Desulfosarcina ovata subsp. ovata: one gene and its partner. The protein of the gene in region 1 interacts with the protein of each later gene in a pairwise test. Links are inferred from orthologs where the notes say so. Each region holds a gene or a part of one and is shown in the gene's direction. Other genes may lie near its edges. The genes, in order: GN112_RS21325 and GN112_RS18565.

Evidence for each region.
Region 2: the proteins of GN112_RS21325 (region 1) and GN112_RS18565 interact in binary tests that used the Escherichia coli proteins (3 or more experiments, as listed by UniProt). The link is inferred for Desulfosarcina ovata subsp. ovata from one-to-one orthologs.

The regions. Positions count from the first base shown.
Region 1 is NZ_AP021879.1:4,838,943-4,842,147, reverse strand. Bases 322-3,204 are described here. They hold GN112_RS21325 (regulatory protein RecX), read left to right. Parts: upstream 322-1,463; coding sequence 1,464-1,946; downstream 1,947-3,204. Other genes in these bases: GN112_RS21315 (ATP-binding response regulator), read right to left, coding at 2,864-3,204; GN112_RS21320 (hypothetical protein), read right to left, coding at 2,016-2,867; gpmI (2,3-bisphosphoglycerate-independent phosphoglycerate mutase), read left to right, coding at 322-1,331. In the rest of the region: more of gpmI, read left to right, coding at 1-321; more of GN112_RS21315, read right to left, coding at 3,205-3,205. UniProt on the Escherichia coli protein: Modulates RecA activity through direct physical interaction. Can inhibit both RecA recombinase and coprotease activities. May have a regulatory role during the SOS response. Inhibits DNA strand exchange in vitro.
Region 2 is NZ_AP021879.1:4,191,415-4,194,684, forward strand. What follows is about bases 36-2,983. They hold GN112_RS18565 (flavodoxin), read left to right. Parts: upstream 36-1,258; coding sequence 1,259-1,708; downstream 1,709-2,983. Other genes in these bases: GN112_RS18555 (FeoA family protein), read left to right, coding at 36-442; GN112_RS18560 (hypothetical protein), read left to right, coding at 717-1,106; GN112_RS18575 (hypothetical protein), read left to right, coding at 2,039-2,248; GN112_RS18580 (DUF2284 domain-containing protein), read right to left, coding at 2,411-2,983. In the rest of the region: more of GN112_RS18555, read left to right, coding at 1-35; more of GN112_RS18580, read right to left, coding at 2,984-3,196. UniProt on the Escherichia coli protein: Low-potential electron donor to a number of redox enzymes. Involved in the reactivation of inactive cob(II)alamin in methionine synthase.

The DNA.
Region 1 (3,205 bases):
CCGGGCGGGTGGTTTACCAGGACCTGATGCGCATCGACAAGGCGATCCAGGACGGTGATTTTTTTGACAACCCCCAGCTTGGCGCGGTGATGGACGCCGTGGCCGATGGCGGCAAGTCGCTGCACCTGATGGGGCTGGTCTCCGACGGTGGCGTTCACAGCCAACTGACCCACCTTTTCGCCCTTTTGCGGCTGGCCCGTCAAAAGGGGCTGGACCGGGTCTATGTGCATGCCATTCTCGACGGCCGCGATACCCCGCCGGACAGCGGGGCCGGCTACCTCGGACAGCTGCTGGATCAATGCCAATCCATCGGCAGCGGCCAGGTGGCCTCCGTCTGCGGCCGTTATTATGCCATGGATCGCGACAAGCGCTGGGATCGCGTGGAAAAGGCGTACCGGCTGTACACCGAGGGCGAGGGCCGGCCGCAAACCGATCCCCTGGATGCCGTCAAGGCCGCCTACGGGCGCGGTGAAACCGATGAATTTGTCCAGCCGGTGGTAATGGTCGACGGTGACGGCCGGCCGGTGGGCACGGTGGCCGACGGCGACGGCATCATCTTTTTCAATTTTCGCGCCGACCGTGCCCGGGAGATCACCCGCGCCTTTACCGAAGAGGGCTTTGACGGGTTTTCGCGCCGGAAGGCGCCCAGATTGGCCAGTTATACCACCATGACCCTTTACGACGAGAGCTTCGATCTGCCCATGGCCTTCGGCCCGGTCCACCTGGAGAATATCCTTGGGGAGGTGATCAGCCGCCAGGGACTGCATCAATTGCGCATTGCCGAAACCGAGAAGTACGCCCACGTGACCTATTTTTTCAACGGCGGCGAGGAGACCCCGTTTGAAAACGAGGACCGCTGCCTGATTCCCTCCCCCCGTGAGGTGGCCACCTATGACCAGAAACCGGAAATGAGCGCGCCCCAGGTGGCCGACGAAGTCGTGGCCCGGCTCGATTCGGGAAAATACGATTTTATCGTGCTCAATTTTGCCAACATGGACATGGTGGGGCACAGCGGGGTGATGGCCGCCGCGGTCAAGGCCTGCGAGACCGTGGACCGTTGCCTGGAAACGGTGCTGAACAAGCTGCTGGCCCAGGGCGGGATGGCCCTGGTCACTGCCGATCATGGCAATTCGGAAAAGATGGCCGGGCCGGATGGCAAGCCCTTCACGGCCCACACCACCAATCCGGTGCGCCTGCTGCTGGTGGACGACGCGCACCGCTCGGCCCGCTTGCGGGAGGGGCGTCTGGGGGATATCGCGCCCACGATGCTGGCCCTGATTGGGCTGCCGCAGCCGGAGCAGATGACCGGTCACAGCCTGCTCGACGGCTGAATGCCGTTTCCGTGAAATGGCCACGCCTTCCCCGACTTTTTCGTACGCCTACGTTAGCCAACGCCAACAGTCAAGTGCTTCTTTTCGGGAAGGGCGTGTGGGGCGCAGGAACCGCTTCAACGGAACAACGCCATGCCAGCCGATCGTTCACAGAAAAACAGGACTCCAGAACCCGCCGCCATGGAAAGTGCGTTTCGCATCCTGGCCCGGCGGGATCACACCTGCCAGGAACTATCCGTCAAGCTGCGCGCAAAGGGATTCGCCCGCAGCGCCATCGACCATGCCCTGAAGCGCTGCCGTGATCTGGGCTATCTAAACGATGATCGGGTTGCCGGCGCCATGGCCGGCCAGTTGGCCCGGCGGGGGTATGGCCCCCTGCGTATCCGACAGACCCTTCTGCAAAAAGGGCTGGACGAAGGACTCGTCGACCGGTTGACGGGCCAATGGTGCGGTGAGGACGATCAGGTGCGGACAGCCCGGCGGTTGCTGGAAAAAAGACGCTCCCGTCTCGACCGGGAGAGCGATGCCTGGAAACGGCGCCAGAAGGCCTACCGCTATCTGGCCGGCCGCGGATTCGAAGCCGATGCGATCCACCGGGCCATTGACGGATTCTGAAGGATCGGCACGTCGCTGTTCACGAATTCTTTTTTTAAATTTCTGCAGCGTCTGAGCCACAATGCGCCTTTAGCGGCGCAGATAGGAAAAGTCGGCCTTAGGGCGTCCCACGTAACAGGCCTGGTTGAAGCGATAGCGCCGGATGATGGCCAGGGCCGCGCGCGCCTCGCTCTCGTTGTTCCCGAAATCGAACAGCCAGCGCCGGCCGGAGACGATCTTCCAGCGGCCCTGAATTTTGCTGACGGTCAGCGTGCCGGTATCGAAGGCCACACAATCTTCATCGGCCATGGCCCCTGTCGGCACGCCGCCTTTGGCCAGCATATAGGTGAAGGCGGTATGGGGGCGCCCGACAAAGCAGGCACGATCCATGCGGTAGTGCCGGATCACGTCGAGCGCCTTTCGGGCGGCGGCCGCATTATTACCGAAATCAAAGAGCCAGTGCGCCCCGTCGGTGATTTTCCAGCGGCCGCTCGCCTGCTGAACGCCGGTACGGGCGGGATCGAATTGAATACAGTCTTCGCCGGCAGACGGTTTGAGCCGGGTCAAAGGGCTGCTGGCATGGGCGGCGCTGTCCAGCCGGGTCCACCGGGACCCCTTGAAACCGCCGCTCCGCTCCACTGCCCGCAACCGCTGGCCATCCTTTTCAATCACCAGCTTCAGCTCCCCCGATCCGGTCGCGCGTCCCTTGGGAACGTTGATCCAGCGTCCCTCGATGCCGCCGTCAACCATGTGTCCGCTGAAAACGGTGGCCCATGCCGGCGGGGTGCCCTTGGCTTCGGCGTACCAGTAGAGCTGCCCCGCCTGCTCGCGCAGGTAATAGGTCCCCCCGTCGTTACAGGTCCAGCGCCCGGTCAGGTCGGCCCAGGCCGTTGCCGCCAGCAGACCGAACAGAAAAAAGGCAACCCCCGCCATGGTTTTCATGTGTCCCTCCCTTCCATTTTCAAGATTTCCCCCGGTCGTGTGAAACGATTGTGTCGATCCAATACGTTTCTGACGATTTTCGACAGGTCGGCTTTGACGATCGGCTTATGGACCAACGCCTTTATGCCTAATGCGTTTGCCGTTTGATCAGAAATTCGGTTGCTGTAACCCGTGCACAGGATAATGGGAATGTCAGATCGGACTTTCATCAATTCAACCGCCAGTTTGTCACCGGTCATGTTCGGCATGGTCATATCGGTGATCACCAGATCAAACGCGTTGGGCTTGGACCGGAAAAGCGCCAACGCCTCCACACTGCTTGTCCTTTGGGTCACGGA
Region 2 (3,270 bases), 650 kb from region 1 along the record:
GACCACCTGTTCCGCCAATTTGACCGAGGCTTTGAATGTACTGGGGCTGAATGAAGATGAGGAAGTCGTCTATCTTCGCCAACTGCCAAGCATGGATTATACCGTCGCTGTCGGCAAGAGTGGTAGGGCCGTAAGCATCCAGGAAGGCATGGCCGCCAAAATTTGGGGACGCATCGGCGAGCGACGTCTGCAGTTTGTTTCCGCCGGCAAGGGGCAACCTTTTTTCGTGGAAAAGATCCTTGGTGGATTACGTTCGACAAAGGCCCTCGAAGAAAAGGGAATTGCAGTGGGGCACACCATTAACCTCGAAGCGGTTGCGCCGGCGCAAATTTTCAACATGGCCGTCCAGGAAGCTGTCGTAATCAGTACCGATGATGGTCTACACCTTCACTTACGGCCCGGACAGGCGGAGCGTATTCTGGTCGAACCCATGGAACCATAACTTCAGCCGCAACATGGATCACATGCACAGCAGGGACAAATGACCACTACAGCATTCAATATCAGGTGTGATTTCTCCCGCCTGAAGAAAAACGATTGACAGAAAGATATAATAAAGTTATAAGTATCTATCAAGTATAGGCTCCGTAAAGTACGGAGTGCTAAAGTCTTACGACGATCGGGCAATATCGCTCGCGATTGGCAGTGAAGGCGCGTGGAAACCGATGAAACGGTTCACCCATGCGCCTTTTTTTATCAACACAAGGAGAAGATCATTGAATTCGAATTTCCAAATCGCTTTGCGTCACAGTGCCGGAAACCTGCATGTCAACCTTTGGGGAGAGTTCAACGGGATGTGTGCCTGGGAATTGCTTAAGATTCTCAAACAAAACGGTGGCTCAGGGCGGGTGTTTGTCAATACCCAGGCGATCCGGCATGTGGCCGGTGATGGTGTCGATCTGTTTCGCACCCATATGGCCCACCGGCAGATTCCACAGGATTGGCTCTACTTCAAGGGGAAAAAGGGTTTTACAATCGCTCCCAGCGGCAGCCGGGTGCTGATCTGCCGCAAAGGAAGCGCACCCATCGCTGAACGACCCGGGACGTCGAAGAAAAGCATCAAGATAGTAAGAGCCTGTTTGAGAAGTCTGGATCAGGCTCGATAACAAGGCGGAAAGTGGGTCGAAAGCGGAGCATATAGGTAATATGTGAGCATTTTGAGACACTTTCTAACGCCGTTAGCGGGCCTTAGACGGATTTATCAAACAGGCTCTAAGAAAATTTAGTGCTGCCCCATTATCGACAAAAGGAGACCACAATGAAAAAGGCACTGATTATTTATGGCTCGACCACCGGTAACACAGAAGACATGGCCGGCATGGTCAAGGCGGAGTTTGAACAGGCGGATTTCGAAGTGGAAGTAAAAGAGGTGACCCAGGCGGCTGTTGCGGACCTGACCGCCGATCATGATCTGCTTCTGCTCGGGTGCCCGGCCTACGGTGACGATGAAATCGAGCTTCAGGAGGATTTCGCCGGGTTTTATGAGAAACTCAACGGTATCCAACTCAACGGAAAGCCTTTTGCCGTCTTTGCCCCCGGAGACAGCACCTACGAACATTTTTGCGGATCGGTGGATATGCTCGAAGATAAGATGAACGATCTTGGCGGCAAGATGGTAAACGACGGTCTTAAGATTGATGGCGACCCAACCGACGCCGAAGGAGAAATCGAAACCTGGGTCGAGTCGACTGCCGCTTCCGTCGGATAATTGTGGCATATGTTTGGAACCCTACAACGTCGCTTGATTCTTTAAGGCTCGCTATGGTTGGCAGTGGCCTTCTTGAATCGGTGACGTTGTAGGGTTTTGGGTTTGCCTGATTATTTTCAGTATAGCATTCAAGATAATGTTTTTGGGCTGCGTTATCGGTCGTCGCAGTATGACAATACGGCTTCCTCCCTCTGGCCTTGCCAAAAATATTATCTTAAATGCTATATGATGCTATTTTAGATCACGGTAACAAAACCACCAATCGTAACACTCATATTGATCCGAGCGTTTTTTGCTTCTTCATGACTTTGAGGCGGCGGAACGATCACTTTGTCCCCGATCAGTTTCGATCAAATGGTCACCATCCATTTGAAAAAAGCGTTGGCCATGACCGGCGGAAAAATATACGGGAAAGGCGGTGCCGCTGAAATTCTGGGGATGAAGCCGACCACCCTGCAAAGTAAGGCGATTGGCGGAAAAGAATATACCAGGCTGCGTAGGATTTTCATTCGTATTCAAGGCGGGCTTTTTTACGCATAGTGGGGCTATGTGTAGAAACGCCCAACGCAGAAGACGGATGAAAAGACAAGCAGGCGGGTATATTCTTTGACAGAAATCGCCTAAATTAAAAAAGTACGGCGTTCAGTAAAACGGGCCCCTTCGGTTGCCGGAAATGAAGGCCGTGCTCAAAGCGGTATTCCATTATCCCAAAAAAACAATCCCGTATTTTGAACTTGTGAGATGGACGGCATTGCTATTCCTTTGCGCCCACCCGGTAATTTTCAAGAGATGATTCATGTTGATGCCATAGCCCGAGACGGAGGGGCGAGAGAATCCCGGATTTCGACAGGTGCCGTTTCCACTCAAAACCCGGCAATAGGCGTGGTCGTAACAGAAAAGATTCTTACATGAGCCGCCCGCAAAGCCCCTGGCCTTGAGAAAGCCCTTTTCCCTTGCCGTAATTTCCAGCTGACCGACAATGAAATGGAGAAGCTGGCCGATTTCCCTGCGGCGGTCGGAATACATATTCCCCTCAGAACCCTCGATTTCAAGAACAAGCGCAAAGGGTGTTTTTTTGATATACCTTCGCAACCATTGCGGCCCTTCCACATGCGGCGGACATGTCGGAGAGAGCCCGTAGTTTGGGCATTTGGCTTCACGGCAGAGATTCGCCAAATAGTCTTCAACCAGAATGTCTCGGGCATCGACAACCGTTGCCGCACTACCCCCCAGGTGTATGGCCAAATCGATGAGTTCATCCAAGCGGCTTTTTAATGCAACCTGATTCGACTCATCCGTTTTTGGATCCGGTATCGCAATCAAAGGATCGGGATTGTAGACGACCATGCCGCACTTTGCGCAACGCAGTTTCACTTGATCCGACCAGATCTCAACAATTTCACCGCATTGAGGACAATGCCGCTTATCGGGAATTACTGTTGGTGGTCGATCCAGGCCGGGACATTTTAATGAATCGTTAACGCCCATTGTTATTTCCTCGTTGAGTTTGTGACATATCCAACGATGGTTATCAACGTGAAATGATAATAAACAAGGATAAA